Regions from separate parts of the Pradoshia sp. Z6_59 genome, predicted to be linked through region 1. Evidence: a T-box and tRNA genes for the amino acid it is inferred to sense, from the RefSeq annotation. Region 1 holds a T-box; the other holds one or more tRNA genes.
The links. The T-box of region 1 lies ahead of AC4D4B_RS11655 (valine--tRNA ligase). A T-box ahead of a tRNA ligase gene usually reads a tRNA of that ligase, here a tRNA-Val.

Region 1 (10,656 bases):
GCCTCCGAATAGGTACCTTCCATGATGGCAATCATGTCATATTTCCCATCCAATTCTTCTCGAAGTGCTACAAATTTTTTCATTGGCATTGATGTATATTCATATTGGTTCTCCCCTAAAAGACCCTCAAGCCTCGTCGGGTAATTATTTTTATTATCGTAAATCTCCAAAACTCTTATTTTTGGAGTGCTTTCCGCTCCATGTGTTACGTTAGGAGCCTGCAATACCGTTGAAAATAAAATAATAATAGCGATTGCTAATTTTAGCCCTCTTTTCATATACCCACCCCTCTACCGTGTATTTTAAATCGAATTTATTCTTAACTCATACAAAATACCTATATTATTACTTATTATTATACAGTCTTTACCATTATTTTGTATATTTTTCAATAAATTATCTTACTTTTTATAAATATCAATCTTATAGGATATTTGTTAATTTACAGAGATGGGTAGATTTAAATTCATCTTTTTATCAAAATAGTAATGAATACACGAATTACTTCGATTTTTCTCTTAAAGTTTTGATCAGTTGTTCCATATATGAAACTCAAGTCCAAACATACAACTTTTAATCTATTTCTTCTTGAACAAAAAAGACGTATTCCTCCTCTCTACTAGTCAGAATACGTCCCTTTTATTTAATATATTGCGCCACTTTGTTACGTCCGGCGCGTTTTGCTCCTGTATACATAGCTCGGTCTGCATGACGGATTAATGAGTGAGGATCATCCGCATCATTCGGCGCGGTTGAAACTCCAATTGATGCAGTCACTCTGACATGAATCCTCCTGCTTTCACTACCTAAATCAGATACTAATTCATACGGCTTTGTTCCAATTTTTTGACGTACCAGTTCGGCAAATTGATAGCCTTCCTCCACTCCTGCACCAGGTAGGGCAAGCACAAATTCTTCACCGCCATATCTGGCTGCAATCCCTTTATATTGTACGAGTGAAGACAAACGTTCTGCTACCTGGCATAAAACATCGTTCCCACCCAAATGTCCGTAAGAGTCATTTATCGACTTAAAGTGATCCAAGTCTATTAAGATAAGAGTCAATGTGTCCAGCTTTTTTTTCCTTATCAGGTTAAATTGTTCTTTTAAATAGTCTTCAAGAAAATAGTTATTATAGAGATTTGTTAAAGAGCAGCGTTCACTTTTGGCTTTCGTTTCTTCATAATGCCTCGCATTTTCAATAGCTGATGCCAGATATGTAGAAAGAATATCTGCGATCGTTATCTGACTGTTTTCAAAGAAGTTTTTTTTCGAAGAGATATGAAGGACAATCCCTTCCATTTGCTCTGCATTTAAAACCGGAACAATCAATACGCTTTCTGCCCAATCAGGAATACCATGGTTTTCGTATTTCTTCAGGGAGGCAGAGCTCTGAATCAGCAATGATTTTTTTGATTCCCATACTTCTCCAATCAAGCTGTCTGTTGCCGAGATTAAATTCAAATGGGGCATACCAGTCTCATTTTTACTTTCATAACGAACCATACGAAGGCGATTGCTGGCTTTGCTATCCACACTCAGAATATAGGTTTCGTCGACTGGGAAAATCTTTGAAATTTCACCCAGAAATAAATCCAGGACTTGCTTGACTTCCAATCTTTCCGTTAACCTATGACCAATTTGACTCGCTTTTTGCAAATCTTCATTCATAGTATCAGCCCGATAATACAGTCTCATCACAAGAGCCAAACTGACAAGCGGTATGCCAACAATAATAATGGCTACAACCCCCAGCTCCTGATAGGTTGAGTACAATAATAAACCAATCGGAAAGATGATAATACTGGACACGATATCAGCTACCTGATCTTTTGCAACAAACTCTACTTTTGCCTCATATACAAACACATCTATGAGTAAAGCACAAATAAAATTAGATAAGAACCAGACAATTTGGTGGATTACAATTAATGAAAATACACTTATCTCAGATAAATCCAGATTGGAATGCTGACCGCCAAGTAAATAATAGATGAATCCGCTTGTTAGTGAATTAATAAAAAACATTAAAGAATTCATCGGAATGCGGAAAAGCTCATCCTTACTTATTTTTATTCGGTAGAGCAATGTCATTACTCCGATTTGCGAAAGGATTATTTCTACAAATAATCCGTACTCAAGGAATAAAGCCAAAGATACGCCCTGAAGGAGAAAAATCGGCAATCCATTTATCATAATAGGGTAATACGTAATAATACAAAGCAGTAATAGGAACAGCAGAATATCTATCGAAAAAAAGCTTCCTAAAATAGGATACTCCGTATATGAAATATATAAACTTGCAGGGACGATCAAAAACCAGAGTATCCAAATAATGATGCGTTTTTGTTTTGTAACCATTACCGTCCCTCCGTTCAGGAATCCATCTTATGTCACATTTTATCAAAAATTCTGACATCTGTCACACAAATATTTACAAAAACAGGTCTTATGGAGGATTGTCATGAACATCATTACTTTTAGAGGGATATAGTTATGACTTTTGAATGATTTCACTGACGATATACGGGCGAATAGACGCCAAAAAATATAAAGAACCTGTGACCAATAGCATATCTCCGTCTTTCATTTTGGTTAATATCCCATTTATTCCTGCCACCCAATCTTTCTTTATATCCTTATGAGGATGACGACTATGTTTAAATAGCTCCTCTGCTTCATTCATTCGTTCTAATGGAAGCTCCGTAAAAGTTATACTTGCTGCCTTTTGTTCAATCATCTGAATCATCTTTGCATAATCCTTGTCCTTTAAGGCCGCAAACAAAATATGTATATTACAATTTGGGTAACGATCATCAATCGTTGAAAGCAGAGAGTTTATACCCGATACATTATGTGCGCCGTCCAGGATGATTAACGGCTGGTTCGATACAATCTCAAAACGGCCCTTCCATCTGGCAGATGCCAGTCCTTTTCTGATACTTTCTTCCCGAATCGAAAAGCTATACGTTTCACTGAGTAATAATGAACTGATAACTGCAAGCGTAGCATTCTCTACTTGATGGCTTCCAAGCATGCTAATATGTAAGTTCTTCAGCAAGTGTTCTCGCCATTTAACCGTGAAAACTTCCTGATTTTTAGGTTGAGAGCGATTCATTATCTTAAATTCTCTTCCTAGAGTATATAAAACAGCATTCATTTTCTCTGCCTGTTTGGCAAGGGGCTCTAGTGCCTCCTCATCTTTTATAGCAGTAACGACTGTTGTGCCATTCTTGATAATTCCTGCTTTTTCTGTTGCAATTTCATTCAGAGAATTCCCAAGAATGTTGGTATGCTCTAAAGAAATGCTAGTAATGATCTCCAGAAGCGGTTCAATTACATTAGTGGAATCAAGTCTTCCCCCAAGTCCTGTTTCAATAATAAGAATATCCGGCTGCTCATTTTTAAAGTGCAGGAAAGCTAATATAGTCGTTACTTCAAAAGCAGTCAGATAATCCCCTTCTTGCTCTGCTTCATTTAAAACAGGGAGGAGGTAATTTAATAATTCAACTAGCTTATCATCAGAAATCATTTCCTCACCAATCATGATTTGTTCATTCAGCTTTTCAAGATAGGGAGATGTAAAGGTACCTACCCGGTAGCCCTCTGCCAACAAAATATGCTTTAAAAACGTAAGCGTAGAACCCTTCCCATTTGAGCCTGCTATATGTATACAAGGAATGCTACGCTCCGGATTTCCCAATTTACGTAAGACTCTTTCCATTCTCTCCAAGCCAAAATCCATTCCAAGTTTGGCTGTACGGTCTGCAAGAAACTTCTCTGCCTGTTGATAATCCTGTATCATTTTTTCACTCCTCAACCATTGCGCTATGTATTAGTATGACATGATTGAACAAAAACACCCTGTTCAAATGCTTCGAACAGGGCGCAATAAAAATGTCTTAAGCTAATTCTTCTAAATCCTTCAGACGGCTTTGTACAGCCTCACGTTTTTCAACATAGTCTGCCAGCTTCGCTTTTTCTTCTTCAATCACCTTTTCAGGCGCTTTTTTCATGAAGCCTTCATTGGATAGCTTTTTCTCAATTCTTTCCACTTCTTTTTTCCATTTTTCAAGTTCTTTTTGAAGACGTTTTTGTTCCTCTTCAATATTTAATAGACCTTGCAATGGAAGAATTAATTCAACACCCGTTACGATAGCTGTCATCGCTTTATCATCTGCAGGGATGTCTGTACCAATTGTTAATTCCTCTGGATTACAGAAGCGCTCGATATAGCTGCTGTTTTTCTCAAGAACAGCTTGCGTTTCTGCATCTTTCGCCTTCAATGAAAGCTTGATTTTTTTGCTGAGCGGCGTGTTCACTTCTGCGCGGATATTACGTACTGTACGAATGATTTCAACAAGCAATTTCATTTCATCTGAAGCTTTTTCATCCGTTAAGTCCGGATTTACAACAGGCCAAGAAGCTGTTGTGATGGACTCTCCTTGGTGAGGAAGGTTCTGCCAAATTTCTTCCGTGATGAATGGCATAAACGGATGTAATAATCGCATCGTTTGATCCAATACGTACGCAAGGATAGAACGTGTTGTAAGTTTAGCTTCCTCGTCCTCGCCATACAGAGGGAGCTTCGCCATTTCAATATACCAATCACAGAAATCATCCCAAATGAAGTTGTATAATGCACGGCCAACTTCACCGAATTCATATTTATCTGCCAGTCTTGTTACAGTTTCAATCGTTTCGTTTAAACGAGTTAAAATCCATTTATCTGCAACTGATTTTTCGCCTGTTAAATCAATCTCTTCATATTTCAGCCCATTCATATTCATCAAGCAGAAACGGGATGCATTCCAAATTTTATTGGCAAAGTTCCAAACAGATTCTACTTTTTCATAGCTGAAACGTAAATCTTGACCTGGTGAGCTTCCAGTTGTTAAGAAATATCTTAGTGAATCCGCACCATATTTCTCAATAACCTCCATTGGATCTACACCATTACCAAGAGATTTACTCATTTTCTTGCCATGCTCATCACGTACAAGTCCATGAATCAATACATCCTTGAATGGACGCTCTCCAGTGAATTCAAGTCCCTGGAAGATCATTCTTGATACCCAGAAGAAAATAATATCGTATCCAGTCACAAGAGCTGCTGTTGGATAATAACGTTTAAAGTCTTCTGAATCTGTATCAGGCCAGCCCATTGTGGAAAACGGCCATAGCGCAGAACTGAACCATGTATCCAATACATCTGTATCCTGTGTCCAGTTTTCGATATCTGCAGGATCTTCCATTCCTACATATACCTCGCCTGTTTCTTTATGGTACCAAGCCGGAATGCGATGACCCCACCAAAGCTGTCTGGAGATACACCAATCATGGATATTATCCATCCAATTCAAATATGTTTTCTCAAAGCGCTCCGGTACGAATTCTACTTTACCTTCAGTGGATTGCATTTCGATTGCACGCTCTGCTAATGGTCCCATTTTAACAAACCATTGTGTAGATAAATAAGGCTCTACAACAGATCCGCTTCTTTCAGAATGTCCAACCTGATGGATGTGCTCTTCAATTTTGAACAACACTCCCTGATCCTGAAGATCCTTCACAATTTGCTTACGGCAATCGAAACGGTCCATACCTTCATATTTACCAGCCTTTGCGTTCATCGTTCCATCTTCATTCATAACTAGGATGCGTTCAAGATTGTGACGATTACCTACCTCGAAGTCATTAGGATCATGTGCTGGTGTAATTTTTACAACGCCAGAACCAAAGTCCATCTCTACATAATCATCGCCAACAATCGGAATTTCTCTTCCTACGATTGGCAGGATAACCGTTTTTCCAATCAGATGCTTATAACGGTCATCTTCCGGATGAACAGCAACTGCTGTATCGCCAAGCATTGTTTCCGGACGAGTTGTCGCAACTTCAATATGTCCGCTGCCATCTGCTAGTGGGTAGCGCATATGATAAAAAGCACCCTTAACCTCTTTATGAATTACTTCAATATCAGAGATTGCTGTTTTTGTGCTTGGATCCCAGTTAATAATATATTCACCGCGGTAAATAAGCCCTTTTTCATAAAGTTTTACAAACACTTCACGAACAGCTTTTGAAAGTCCTTCATCCAGAGTAAAGCGTTCACGCGAATAATCAAGGCCTAAACCTAGTTTTGCCCATTGTTCACGGATATGAGATGCATACTCTTCTTTCCATTTCCATGTTTCTTCAACAAATTTCTCACGTCCCAAATCATAACGTGATACCCCTTGATTGCGCAGTTTTTCTTCTACCTTCGCTTGAGTTGCAATTCCCGCATGGTCCATACCTGGCAGCCATAATACATCATAACCCTGCATTCTCTTCATTCTTGTCAAAATATCCTGAAGTGCAGTATCCCATGCATGGCCTAAATGCAGTTTTCCCGTTACGTTTGGGGGAGGAATTACAATCGTATAAGGTTCTTTTTGTTTATCCTGTCCCGCTTCAAAGAATTTACCCTTTAACCACCAATCATAGCGCCCTTTTTCGATTGATTGAGGATCGTATTTGGTTGGCATACCAATATCCGTTTGTTGCTCCATTTTTCATTCTCCTTTACTTTCATAATTGGTGAAAAACGCAATAAAAAAACCGCTTCATCCTCTATATAAAAAGGACGAAACGGTATGTCTCGCGGTACCACCTTTGTTCCAATACAAATAACTATTGTATCGGCACTTCATTTCGTTAACGGCTCTTCACCGGTTATCCGCTACTACCTGACGTTCACGGAAACAGCTCCTGGGCGACCTTCTGCGATTACGGTTACTGAAGGAATCTTACAGCCGATGGATTCCTCTCTCTTACAGTCTTAATCACATACTCTTCCCATTCAAAGCTTTTCATTGTTATTTTGGTTTCTCATAATCGGAAATCATTTTTTAATACTGTTATCATACATAAGTATGCATCTACTCGTCAATCATTGTTTCCCATTTTTCTTTATTTTATTCAAGCCTATATCCAAGGTGTCATCGTCAAATCTCAATCTTAGGCGCCTTAAATAATGCTGTACAGACACCCATTCAGGGGTATTTTTATATTCTATCATAAAGGGGGAATTTACATGCGAAAAAAGGTAACTCAATACAATATGCCTCCGTGGATTCGAAATACAAGAAATGTCTTACAGCAATTCTCCATTCCCTTTGCCGTTTTTCAAGGAATCCGGACATTCTTTTTTCCGACCACTTTTGATTTATTTCTGCTATTTTTACTGATTGGCCTTGCTTTAGCCTTCCACTTTGATATTCTGTAATCTTTTATAGCTATTCATTTAGACCAGGTAAGTTTGCCTGGTTTTTGTTTGATACAATTATGTTGATGCCGTATCTTTTATTTCTCTTCCTTCGCCTTTTTGCTTTCTTCTATTTGTTCCATCCTCATGATGATATATTCAATGTTTTTTAATAACCAATACTGCCTTTGGAATCTTCGGCAAAATTGAATTTCATCCTGTTTGCCTTTTTTTCTGGAGTATTGTTCTACTACCTTGATACAATTAGCCGGATAGGCTAAATAGGATAAGAATAAACGCAGCTCACCCTCCTTGAAGGGAAAATACTTCAGATAAAGATAGATCCACTCAACTATTTCTTCACCCTGGATTGGATAAGTTTTTAACTGCTTAACGACAAAAGGCAATAAGTCGAAATAGGCAGGTGCGGTTTTACTCTGTTCAAAATTGATAAAATGTCCATAACCATTTTCACTATATAAGAAATGATGAATTGAAATATTTCCATGCGTCACCACACTGCGTACTTTTTCTTCTTCCTTTGTTAGGTCAAACCACTCCTTCAGTTTATTTAAGGAATACGTTAGAGCCTGAGACAAGTCATAAAAGCACATACTAAACAATTGCTCAAACGGAGACATATACCACTTCTTTTCGATGGTTGTTACCATTTCACGAATAAATTCCTTTTGCTCCTCCCACTCCTTGACTGTTTTTTCATAATGCTCTTCCCGTTCCTCTTTAGTAATGTTGATTTCCTTGCCAGATAGCGTATGCATTCTTGCCAGTTCCCTGAACATCTGCTGGTGTCGTTCTGCCCGTTCCTCGATATGTTCATCCGGCAGCCAAGGCATAAGGTAACTGATTTTATCATGAGTTAGTACTCCATATCTGCCATCAACTGTTGGAAAGATCGGAACAATTCGGTTATATCCATTTTGATATAGGTTCTGCACATTTTTGATAAAATCAATGCCTTTGGTTGCCAGGATGGTTTTAATCGCGAATACACCATTGTTCGTATATACTTTTTTTACTTTTCCAAAATCCTCGTAAAATTCAAGTTCCAATTGATAGTTTCTTAGTAACTCAGATATCCACTCCTGATCTTTTCTTAACATTCCTATGGCACCCTTTCTGTATGTGCCCTTTTTGGAAACCAATGAAATCTATTTCAGTTGTCCTTATACGTCATTAATTTTTGTGAGCTATGCAACCATGCTTCTCACAGCCAAAACCGCATTGTAGTATTCCTATTAAAAAAGCAGAGCATATAATGCTGTGCTCTGCTGTTAACTAAACCTATTATTTATAAGAAGCAGCAGCTTCAGGAATATAAATTACCTGACCAGCTTTAAGATCGGATGTTAATTCCAGCCCGTTTATTCTCGCGATATGCTGAACGCTTGTTTTATATCGATCTGCCAGAACATCAATATTTTCTCCATTTTGTACAATACAGACTCTGACTTTTGATTGTTGTGATTCTTCCTCCTCTGTAAAAAGATCATATAACAAAGATTTGGATTTACCCTCAATTTGACCTTCGTTCTCATTCTCTCTTTTAGAATTAGACGATTGGTACTTTTTCTCTACATACTGATTGGATGCTTGTTCCATTTTCTGTTGACGTCCATGAGAAACATTTGTTTCCCGTTCTACCGCAGCTTTATTCGGATCTGGTGCTACATTCGGTTGAAATTGATGCGGCTGTACTCTGTCATATTCAGGACTTTCCTCTTTTTCATATTCAGAACTATCCTCTTTTTCATATTCAGAACTATCCTCTTTTTCATATTCGACAGTATAAGGTACGACTTCCATTAATTCTGGAGGACCCTCATCATACCTATTATCATATGGAATGGAAAAAGAGTGGTTTTCATCCTTTTGCTTTTCTCTGTCAACTAATTGATCCTGTTCAAAAGCAAAAGGGCTGTAGTCCTTGTCTGTATAATCTGACTCATCATTCGGCTGCGTTTCTTCATCATCCGCTGGTTGATGCTGCCGGGGTGATAATTTAGTTTCAACATAAAAATGGTCATCCTGGTTATGATTACTCTCTATATAAGAAGTTGGGTTCTTGAGATAAATTTCAGGCGAATCTGCCAAGTCATCCGGCTCCTGATCCTCATCCTCAGAATTTTCCCGATATAAATGCACCTCTATCTGTTCTTCCTCGTGCTCATTATGGACTTGCGCCTGAATAGTAATCTCCTCTGCTGACTCCTCAAAATCCTCGTTGGTTTTATTCCATGGATGAGTATGATGCTCTTGCTGAAATCGCTCGGAAGTATCATTTTGATAGTTTGAAGTCTCTTCTCGTTCCTCTGTCTCTGTCACTTGGGACTGCTCTTCAGGCAAGCTCTCGTAAACTCCACCAATCCATAAATCTGCTCTAATTTGCAGATATCCCTTTTCTGGCAGCTTATAATCAAAGGTATGCACACCTATATTAAGCTCATCCATTTCCCGAACTCTTTCTGCAGGAATTGTTATATCCACAGGAAATTGCTGATGGAATTCAAATAACTGATGCTCCCTTTGTTCAATTACAGAAACATAGCGCCGAAACGGATCTTCTGCTCCTTCTTCCTGTCCTGTTGCCTCAGTGGCTTTATATTCCCCCATTAAATCCAGAGTCCCTTTAAGAATGACATACTGTTCAACTTGATGAGCTGAAACATTTGGTTCAAGCGAAATGGAATACAGTTCCTCAACTTCCTGTCCCCTTTGAAACCACACACTCTCTTCTAATGAAAATCGTAATGACGATGTATGATCCTCAGACACCCAATTTCCTCCCTTCAGCCCTTTTCATCTAAATGCCATTATCAGCCTATGCTTCAGATACAGAAAATATGTGCTTTGTTAAACGTATGTTTGGAGAATAAAAAAATTCCCCCAAGTATGCTCTCGGGGGAATCTACTAATCACTTTATCTCATTCAAACTGGAGCACAGACTCTCGCCTCAAACATAGGTAGAAGCAGGAACAGTTATGAGAAAAATAAGCAACAGTAAGAAGTCTATTAGTTCAACTAATACTCCGTGTGGAATGAAAGTAATTCCTCACCGGACATTGTTTCACTTTATCGTTTAATCGCTTTAAACGCTTTTTGGGCAGCCTGTATAGTCTTTTGAATATCTTCATTACTATGTTCAACCGAAAGGAAGATTCCTTCAAATTGAGATGGTGGCAAGAATACACCATTTTCCGCCATTTCTTTATAATAATCCGCAAAAAATTGAAGATCTGATTGTTTCGCAGACTCGTAATCTTTAACCGGTTCATTAGTAAAGAAGAAGCCAATCATAGAGCCTGCTCGATTACATGTTAAAGGTACTTTGTAGGTTTCAGCTGCTTCTTTAAACCCTGCCTCTAAGAGATCTGCTTTTTTAGCAAAC
Region 2 (10,656 bases), on a different contig from region 1:
GAAGGTTTAGATTACCGCTCGCTGCTATATGAACTTTCCATCCATGCTCCTTAAACCACTTCATAACCGGCTGATGAAAGGCTTTAAAATGATAGTCGACTGTTGCGCAGAACAAAATCGTTTTTGTCATCGCTTCATCCCTCCATAACCATTCGGGCAGCCCTTGGCTTTTTATAATCAGTCAGCATAAATAATTGCTTTTTTAGCTGTTCGTTCGTGAGTGCAGGATAATCTCGTATCAATTGATTAATCAGTTCTATATCAATCGGTTGTGAGTTTCCAATATAAATATGTTGAAACACTTGATTTCGCAGGATCTCATTCTGATCCAGCAATTCTTCGACTAATTTTTCACCCGGACGAATTCCTGTATACTGAATATCAATTTCTTCTGGCGTATATCCGCTTAATGTAATTAGTTTCTTAGCCAAATCTACAATTCTAACCGGTTCACCCATATCGAGAACAAATATTTCCCCGCCATTAGCAAGAGCAGCTGCCTGAATACACAATCTGGATGCTTCAGGGATTGTCATAAAATAACGAACCATATCCGGATGTGTAACCGTAACCGGTCCTCCTGCCTGGATTTGTTTTTTAAATAAAGGGATGACACTGCCGCGTGAACCAAGCACATTGCCAAAACGGACTACGACAAACTTTGTCGGGCTGTCATAATTCATATTTTGAACAACCATTTCAGCCAACCGTTTCGTCGCCCCCATTACACTTGTTGGATGGACAGCTTTATCACTAGAAATTAAGACGAATGTTTTAACACCATGCCAGTTGGCAGCTCTCGCTACATTCTTCGTTCCAATCAAATTATTCTTAACTGCTTCATCCGGATTCCTTTCCATTAAAGGAACATGTTTATGAGCAGCTGCATGGAAGATTAAATCGGGCAAATGCTTCCCAATCACAGACATCATCTTATTAAAATCCTGAATATCCGCAATCTCGGTAATAATCTCTATATCGGATGATCCCTCCACGTTAGCTAATTCCATTTCAACATGATAGATACTCGTCTCCCCATGCCCCAGAAGAATGATTTGCCTAGGCTTGAATTTGGCTATTTGCCGGCAAATCTCTGAGCCTATTGAACCACCTGCCCCTGTTATCAGAATGACCTGGTTTTGGATGTTCTCTTCAATCTTTTCCGTATCCAACTGAACAGAATCTCGTCCCAACAAATCTTCAACCTGTACATCACGAAACTCATTAATCGGAGCTTTCCCGGATAAAATATCATCTAGAGCAGGTACCATTTTCGTTATGCAATTTGTACTTATACAGATTTGATACAGCTGCGATAAAGTTGATTTCGGCAAGGATGGAATGGCTATTATAATTTCGTCTACATGCCATGCTTCCACAATAGAATGGATATCTTTCGTCTTCCCCAATACTGGGATACCTAGGATATGTAGATGCTGTTTGGCAGAATCATCATCAATAAATCCTATCGGCTGAACATGGGAATCTGTTATTTTTTGCAGGTGGCTGGCAACGATCATTCCAGCAGAACCAGCACCGACTATTAAGATTCGCGATTTTGTCTGGCCAGGCTTTAGAACAGAGTCCCTGAATAGCCGCCAGCCTAAACGTGCCCCACCCATTAACGTTAAATTCAATAGCCAAACTGTAACAAGCAAACGAACGAATACATGATCCATAAAAATAAATTGAAGAATAGCGACTGTGATAATCGAACAGGACACTGTTTTAAAAATAACAAACCATTCTTCAATGCTTGCATATTCCCATGCTTTTTTATATAGCTTGAATACCACCGAAAAACATAGGGTAGCGGTGATTACCATAGATGCAAGTAACAATAAATCCTTTAAATCAACCGTAATATATGCATTTATCAAAAATGTGCCATAAAGAATGGCTGTCAGGATCATAAATGAATCTATAAGAGCGAAAATCCAAAACCGTTGTTTATAACTCATGCTTTCCCCTCCTTCGCTTGTTATCCGTCATAAAGCCCTTACTTATATGCCGCTCAATCATATAAGTAAGGTCTTTACCCGGTGTTATAAAATGGACAAAAAATGAATCTATTATGAAGACACTCCACCGAGAACTACTTCATGGGTACGGACTAATCCTTTACATAAAATCAATAGGGCATCAAACCCATCCTCACATCACCTTCCCGACGACTGGCGTCTAAGGTTAACACCCACAAGATGACCGAGTGCCTCCATTGATAGTGGTAAGGAGACATCACCAAAAGTACCGATTCCATTACAAGCACTAATAATTCTATATAAAGAACACCGGATTAAAAAAAATCCTATTTATTTAAGACTCCCCCAATAACCGTTGCTTTGGCCATTTCCAGCATCTTGCGTGCCTGGGATGCGTCTTCTATTGAAGTGCGATCCTTTTGAATAACCAGTAATACACCATCACATATATGAGCCAGCAGTTTCGTATCGGTTGCCTCTAAAATTGGAGCAGAATCAATAATGACCTTGTCATAGATTTCAGTAGCTTCATATAAAATTTCATCCATCACATCGGAGCCTAACAATCCCGCTTTTGGTAGCTTTTCCCCTGTAGTCAATATAGCCAATGTTTCCACCCAATTAGGATAGACTGCTTGACCCAAAGTTGTCTCCCTCATTAATAAATCAGTCAACCCAATGGTATTACGAATTTTAAACAAGGAATGAATAGCTGGTTTACTTAAATTTGCATCAATCAATAAGATACTTTCACCCTGTAAAGCCATAGAAATAGCCAGATTGGAAGCAATGGTGGTTTTACCCTCCCCCTCTGATGGTGAGGTAACTAGAATAACCCGACAATTTGCCCCCTCCTCTGAAAAATGAATATTTGCTTGTATTTCTCTAAACTCCTCAGATACGAGTGATCTTTTCATCGACAATGTAACTAGCTTTTCGCTAATCATTTCAAGTGGTTTTATTTTATTCATAATTAAACTTTCTCACCCCTGTGGCTAACCTTGGCTTTTTGTCGTTGTGTGCTTATTGAACTGCCTTTTACTCGTTGAATCTTCGAAATCCTTCCAACCACAGGGATTCCAATCAAGTTCTCTATATCCTCTGTACTGCGAATGGAATGATCAAGTGTATCAAGCAAAAAAGCAATTCCTATCCCGGCAATCACTCCCAGACCTATTGCCATAATGATTAGCTTCATTTGGTTCTCATTGATAGGAGTTGGATCTTCTTTTGCTTCTGATAGAAAATGAACATTATCAAAATTAATAATGCTAGGCACTTCTTCTTTAAATACTTGAGCTGTTGTATTAGCAATGGCAGCTGCCTGGTCAGGATTAGAATCAACCACACCAATATTGACTACCTGTGAATTATCAATACTCGTTACGGAAATCTTCGCGGCCAAATTCTCCGGACTTATCGAAAGACCCAGATCTTGACCTACTTTTTCCATAACTTTCGAGTCTTTAATAATCACCTGAAGAGTATTCCTGAGGTCAGCATCCGCTTCGATGATAATCGTTGCTGAAGATTGATAGAGTGGAGTCGTAAACCATTTGATATAGAATAAACCACAAACAAATGTAATGACTGTAAAAATGGCAATTATCCAAAACCTTTTCTTTAAAACCCTGATCCATTCCCGTACATTGATTTCTTTTGACTTTCCAGGATTCATTCCACTCCCCCCAATCTTCTCACTGCCATCCTATACTCCTCCTACAATTCCAGAAAAATGCTTTAAGAGCCAAGCAAATGGCTGAATACTCCTTTCTTTTCAGCGGCAAGCTGCTTGTATCGCCCGGTCTGAACAATCCTTCCTTCATCAAGAACTAGTACTTGATCTGCATTGCGGATTGTTGACAGCCTATGGGCAATAATGATGATGGTCATCTTACCCTTTAATCGATCGAGCGCATCCTGGATTTTGGATTCATTTTCTTGATCCAGTGCACTTGTTGCTTCATCCAAAATGAGTACAGATGGTTTTCTAAGAATCGCTCTTGCCAACACAAGCCTTTGCCTTTCTCCACCAGAGAGACGAACTCCCCGATCTCCTATTAATGTATCCAGTCCATTCGGCAATTTACGAACAAACTGAGAGGCTGCAGCAAATTCAAGCGCTTCCCATAAATCCTCCTCTTTTGCTTCTGGACAAATTAACATAAAATTATCCCGGATACTTCCATTAAACAGGAATGGGTCCTGTGGGACATAGCTGATGTTTTGCCTGAATAAGTATCTGTTCTCTTCATTTACTTCAATATCACCAATAAAAATTTTGCCTTCATTTGCTATTAATAGACCCATTAACAAATCTATTAATGTACTTTTGCCAGCCCCGGATCGTCCGACAATGGCTGTCGTAGATTGAAACGGGATCGTGAGATTGATATTTTTTAATGCATAGGTCTCCGATTCTGCCTGATAGCGATAGGAGACATTTTGACAAGTAAGATCCCCTTCAATATGAAAGAACTTCCCTTGTTCTGCAGGGGATTCACTGGAAGACCGACTATCCTCCATCAGCTTTATTAATGAGTCAAAGGCAGGAAGGGCTGATGCAATTTGTTCCATACTATACTGAATCGCTGTAAACCTTGGCCATAATCTTGAAAAAATTAAAACAATCACTAGCAATTCTTCAGGTGCAGAATGAAACAGATTAAGAGATAAATAGATAAAAAGGGCAACTAGCAAAGCCTGTGAGGATTTATAAAAAAATTGAGATTGTGCCTGTACATTTGCATTCTGCATGCGTTCATGTGTATATCGGTCATTGAAATCGCTTAGCCAGTTATTCATCGTATGTTCCAATGAATTACTTTTAATTTCCTTCATACCATTCAAATGATCGGATATCGCACCATAATAGGATCTGGCGACTTCTGTTGTCTGATTTCCAATTGCTTCTGACTTTTTAATATATCTTCTCGAAAACAGACCCAACACGGCCCCGCAGCATAATACGAAAAATGTAATTTCAGGAGACAACCACAATGCAATTCCAATTTGAATAATCGTAAAAACGACAGAGGTAGCCAGAAGTAAAAACTGACTGATGCCCACGCTCACCCTGTTCAATTCATCCGTTAAGCTGTTCAATAAATCAGAACGTCGCTTCTTCAAAAAAAACAACCAGTCAGCCCAAAGCAAGGACTGATATATTTTTGATCTCATATGATTGGTATATCCCACGTAGATCATTCTGTTTTGAATCGTTAATTTCTTTTGAATCCAGTTCTGTCCTGTAATAATTAGTACGTATATAACTAAAATAATCGCCAATCCAATGAAGACAGGAATCTCATCAACAACTGAAAATAGTTCACTAAAGGGCAATGACTTGCCTGATTGGCCAAGCATGCCGCTCATCTCAATGATCGGAATGAGCAGAAGAATACCAATGCTTTCTATAAAACTAACCATTACCATACCAAGTAAATTCACATATAAAATTTTACCTGAATACGTTCTTAATTCTTGGATAAATATCCATAATGATTTCACCCGTGATCTCCCCTAACTAAACGAGCTGCCTCCACATCCACAAAAACGGTCGCAGCGGAAAATATAAGAAATGAAGCGATTTTGGCAATGGCAATGTCTTGGCATCATCAATACAAGGATACAGCGCTCCGTAAAATCGAAAGGCCTTTTGCCTTCTCGTCATAATAGATTGATAGTAGTCATCAGCCCTTTTGCGAAACCGCCTCGAAAGTCTATCATCATGAATATCAATCTCGTTTATGATTAAAAACAGGGCATCTTCAGCCAACCGATACGACCGCTCCGTCACATGGCCGTAAAGCGGAAGCTTCGTGTCTAACAATTCTTCTGCCAACAATCCAACCTGACCAGCGATATGTGAAACCTGATAGCGTTGCTTCATCTTTTTAATCAATCGCCAATCTGTGATTTGCTTCGACAGATCAGCCAGATCAATCAGCCAGCGTAACCGGAACCAACCGTGCCGGGCTCCATGTATCAATAAAAATAAGTAGAGATCTTCTGTACCAAGTAAATACGTTGGTTTTTTTGTCAAAGTACTGGCTTGCTTCCGATTCCATAATTGATCAAAGCTTGGCTCTTTTGCTCCGCCCGGATGCAGCTTCCAATGAAGCTCTACCTTTTGTAAAGTATCGGGATGCATATATTCCACATGATGGTTTTTCCATTTCCAATCCCCTAAAACAGAACGTTTATATTCATCTCTTTCATATCCTCTTTCGATCAGAATGGCATCTGCCTTTTTAAAATCCTTAAGGGAAATTAACACATCAAGGTCATTGGAAGTACGCATTGTTAAATTCCCATAGAGCTGATGTGCAAGCGCAGGCCCCTTCAGAAACAAGCAACGAATCTCCTGTTTTTGAAAACAATCTGATAAATGTTCCATTTCTGCACTCATTTTCATCATTTGAAAGGTATTCTGTTGATAAAGGCCTCTAAGCTTCGCCAGTATTTCCCGAGGAATTTCCTTACCGAACCCATCATTTAATTTTATATAAATAATCGGAAACAATCGGTGCTGTTTCACAACCTCCAGAAATACATACCAATTGATTGAACTGTTTAATAAAATTTTTACGGAGTCCCTATCATTTTTAATCAAGGCGAGCATTAGGTTCAGCTCTTTGGAAAAACCGGTCATGTGCAAAGGTTGTCTATCCATCATTTTTCCTCCTTCTGATCCCCCATTCTTTTCGCGAAGGTTCCCACTACTGTGTATCCTTCCTTCCCATTGGCCCCAGTTACAAAATATAATCCACTCCGCAGCCAGGCATGAGCCTTCATCTTTCCATCCTTATCTCTTGCTGTTGCCATATAAAGAGTACTTTCAATACCGCGCCGCTCCAGCATTCTCATTCCTGCAATCGCCATAACAAGACATTTACTTTCCCAAAACGTATATCTGCTCATCGTCTCCAAGCTTTTGGACACTGACTCCAGGATTTCAGCATGGGCTGGCACATAGGTTAATGGTGTCTCTTCCATTTTTCTGCCCAATTTAGGCGCAATTTTTGAAAAGGGCAAACTCTTTTGTATCCTGGCTACTCCTAAGGAACAATAAGCTTCTACATACATCATGAAGGTTTTACTATCTAAGGACAGTAAGGTTCGAGCTTTCTGAATGAGGTTCATAAACAAAACTCCTTAGGAAGTAATGATTTAGTCAATTAATTCTTCTTTTTTCAACATATCCAGGAATGAACGAACCTGACTTTCACATTCTTCAGGGCTAACGTCATACTCTTCTGTTAACCGATCCACAAGCTCGTTGATTGACTTAGGTTCATTCATCAGTTCCCAGATTAAGCCTCCAACTTCACCGAGATTGTAATATTTACCATTACGGACACTTAGCATCACTTTCTCCCCGTCCATATCACTGACTACATTGCCATCCTTTTGGACATATTTCCTGGCGTCAATCATTTCTGTTGGCTTGCTCATTGTTTACTCCCCTTCCCCGTTTCGGTTACCTCTTTAATTATTTTGACTAAATCATGAACCGTAAATGTTGAAATTGGTCGCTTCAGCTGATAGATTGCCAGTTGATTACTTAATTCAGCGGAACGCCTGAAATGCCAATCCATTAAGCCAAGCGGTTTCAAAAAAAGATTACGATACGTGTGCTTATACAAGGTATGAAGACGTTCCAGCCCTTTAACCGGAGTAATGCCAATCGTATTCGTATCAACTGGCAACAGTTCAATGACCCCTGCGAGCGGAACAGATTTTTGTAGAAAACTTTTCCCTACAGGTACTGAAAATTTCGTTTCTCTTCCATATAAAGGTTGATAATTCGAGGATTTCATTCCAAAATGATCCAATGATTCCTGCCATAGCTTTTGAGATGGATAGGATGGAATGACCATGGGTCGATCCCCGGTAAAACATATTGGAATAACATCATCACTTAACAGTTTATATCCCTGATTCATGAAGGCTGAAGCAAGTGTTGATTTTCCGGCACCTGACTCGCCAACAATGGCATACGCTTCACCATCCAATACGATGGCACTTCCATGGAAAGGCAACAATTGATGCTGCATCAGAATAACTCCCATGCATGTCCCCAATACATAGAGCCTAATTTCATCTTCATCTGAATCAAGATGTGGTGAAATGCTGATTGTTTTACCAGAATCAACCGCAAAGATGGCTACCTGATCAATTTCAAATAAAACACGATTGTCTTGAACCCAGTATCCTTTTTCTTTTTCCTGAGCACAGTTCCATTCATCTGCTAAATGTTCATATTTTATGACGATATCTAATGGAGATTTTGATTCTTCAATCTGAATTAACTCTGGCAGCTTCATCTCACTTGAGATTGTAAATCCAAACGCTTGGTACACCATCTGTTTCAATGCCTGAACCAACTTCATCACTCCAATTTTTAAAAAAGCCCTTATACGATAAATTTGTATAAGGGCTTTTTCCTTTTCTGTACAATCAGCTTCCTTTTTTACCGCCGTATACTTCTCCACCATCAAAAGTCATTTTTACATCAAGAACCTCAAGATTTGGTGTTTGCCATTCTTTTTTCATTCCTTCACCCCCTTATGTATATGTTCTTTATTTAGAACAACAAGAGCAAAACAGGGCCCATGTCATCCTTATATTGTATTGAATTACATCTCTATGTGACAGATATAATCCAAATTACAATCTGTTCTTTCAAACTTCTCCATATAATTCATAGATCAATAGTCATGAGTTCTTTATAAAGAACTAATGTATACTAAAAATATCATCTTTAGTAAATTCTGTCAAACGAATTAACAGAAAAATTTTATAATTTTTAATAAATACAAAAAATACCAACCGAATGACAAAATTTGCGTTCATAATCAGCAATTACTAGACAGATCTTGGTGATGATTATTACAGACTTTAATCTGGAGGTTCTCTGATGAGATTCATGAGGATTAAGTGTGGATAGAGGTTAAGTTCCTCCCCTAAATTTAAAGGATCACTTTGTGTCCCTATATGGAAGAAAGATCCTGCAACAAAAATTCATCTTGACTTTAACTGACTTACCCTTTATATTAAATATTGTTAATTATATAGTATTGTGATTCCGTAGCTCAGCTGGGAGAGCACCACCTTGACAGGGTGGGGGTCGCTGGTTCGAACCCAGTCGGGATCATACACTTTAGGAAGGCTTAAGCCCAATGGCATCAGGGGTTTGAGCCTTTTTTTGTTTTCCGGTTAGACTCATCCCCTTGTAAATAGCTAAGTGCCTTCGTTAGGCTCTGCTAAAGAAGTAAAGTATTTTTTCATGGACATCAATCTTCTTCTATTTCATAAGTTAAACCTTTAATTGCATTGATTTTGGCTATTTCATTTTTATCAGATGTCATTATATAGCACTCTGATTCATGAGAATTAGTTGCTAGCCAGTCCTCTCCTTCTTTAAAAAATGATAAATCTTCTGGTAAGTTAGGGAAAACCCAACCAAATAAAGAATTGGATAGTTCCAAAACTGTTTTTTTAGCATGTTCATCTGTGGAAAAATAGTATACTTTTGCAGTTTGATTATCTCCTAAAATGTTACTCGCCCATTCAGATTGCTCTTTCATAAGCTTAAATGATGGATCAAACTTTCGTAGAATGGGGTCAAATTTAGATAAGTCTCCCATATCCTTTCTAAGAACTAAATGAAACTCAACACATATATCAAAAGCCAATTCAATAAGCTCAAGGTATGTTTTTCCAGACGGATCCTTTGTAATTTTAAATATAGATATTACCCCACATTATTTTTTGAGTAGAAGAATGTTCCTAACCCCTTTCCCCATTCATTTAACCACATATTTACATTAAATTTCACTACTTCTCTATAATTCCTAACTAGTTAGTTGCACCGGCGATTCTCTTAAAGAATCAGTCTATTAGTAATATTTTGTCTCTATACAAAACAATTAAACAGAAGGTAAAGTTAATATATAACCTTTCTTTTTTGATACATACTTATAAAACAAATTTCCAATATAGCTGCGATCCTATTTAAAACCTATAGGAAAGAAGGAATGAAAGATGGAGAAGCTAGAAGTGGTAGTGGAAATGAAAGAGGGAAATCTGATCCACCTCTATGCCAATAAAGTATACGATACATTAGGAGACGCCTATTACGGTGATATATTTACGACAAAAAGTGAATTGTTGAAGCATTATCCAGATTGCGAAGTGATGAGTGGATATGGGTTAGCAGACCCTCAAACCGGCTGTTTAATTTCAGGGATAAATGATTGGTTTGATACGATTGAAGAAGCGGTGACTACACTCCAAGCATTACATCACAAACAAGAGCTGGATGCTTTATATGAGGCAATAGCAAGCTATTACAGCCTGCTCAAATCAAACACTAATTTAGCAAGAGTAATAGATGAACTGGACAATCGTGATACAACATCATTCCCCGAAAAAGTAATTTCATTATATATGATTACAGGATTTGCGAATGATTGGTTTCCAGATAAAATCGCAGAAGATAAACGGCAAGAGGTCAAGAATGTACTAGACCAAGCTTATGCTAAATGCTCAAACATCGTTATGGCACACCAACGGGCAAAAAAAGCGCTAGTGATGATTACAGCAACAGAATACCTGTTACAACGCAAGACTTTTCATTCTAAACCTTAAAGAAAGCAACTACAAATTA

Region 2: it has a tRNA-Val gene. The T-box ahead of AC4D4B_RS11655 (valine--tRNA ligase) is inferred to sense a tRNA for this amino acid. The anticodon was not compared.

The regions. Positions count from the first base shown of each region.
Region 1 is NZ_JBZCPP010000009.1:168,731-179,386, reverse strand. It holds gene AC4D4B_RS11670 (Ig-like domain-containing protein) at 1-278, opposite strand, end outside; gene AC4D4B_RS11665 (sensor domain-containing diguanylate cyclase) at 640-2,361, opposite strand; gene AC4D4B_RS11660 (bifunctional folylpolyglutamate synthase/dihydrofolate synthase) at 2,495-3,805, opposite strand; gene AC4D4B_RS11655 (valine--tRNA ligase) at 3,903-6,554, opposite strand; T-box leader at 6,622-6,857, opposite strand; gene AC4D4B_RS11650 (YszA family small membrane protein) at 7,079-7,270, shown strand; gene ysxE (spore coat protein YsxE) at 7,348-8,370, opposite strand; gene AC4D4B_RS11640 (LysM peptidoglycan-binding domain-containing protein) at 8,555-10,042, opposite strand; gene hemL (glutamate-1-semialdehyde 2,1-aminomutase) at 10,341-10,656, opposite strand, start outside.
Region 2 is NZ_JBZCPP010000006.1:156,308-166,963, forward strand. It holds gene AC4D4B_RS08635 (glycosyltransferase family 4 protein) at 1-130, opposite strand, end outside; gene AC4D4B_RS08640 (polysaccharide biosynthesis protein) at 135-1,961, opposite strand; gene AC4D4B_RS08645 (CpsD/CapB family tyrosine-protein kinase) at 2,309-2,953, opposite strand; gene AC4D4B_RS08650 (YveK family protein) at 2,956-3,660, opposite strand; gene AC4D4B_RS08655 (ABC transporter ATP-binding protein) at 3,723-5,492, opposite strand; gene AC4D4B_RS08660 (nucleotidyltransferase domain-containing protein) at 5,509-6,657, opposite strand; gene AC4D4B_RS08665 (lasso peptide biosynthesis B2 protein) at 6,657-7,127, opposite strand; gene AC4D4B_RS08670 (lasso peptide biosynthesis PqqD family chaperone) at 7,155-7,439, opposite strand; gene AC4D4B_RS08675 (aldolase) at 7,436-8,377, opposite strand; gene AC4D4B_RS08680 (paeninodin family lasso peptide) at 8,445-8,540, opposite strand; tRNA gene AC4D4B_RS08685 (tRNA-Val) at 9,069-9,141, shown strand; gene AC4D4B_RS08690 (stage III sporulation protein AH) at 9,281-9,682, opposite strand; gene AC4D4B_RS08695 (hypothetical protein) at 10,032-10,637, shown strand.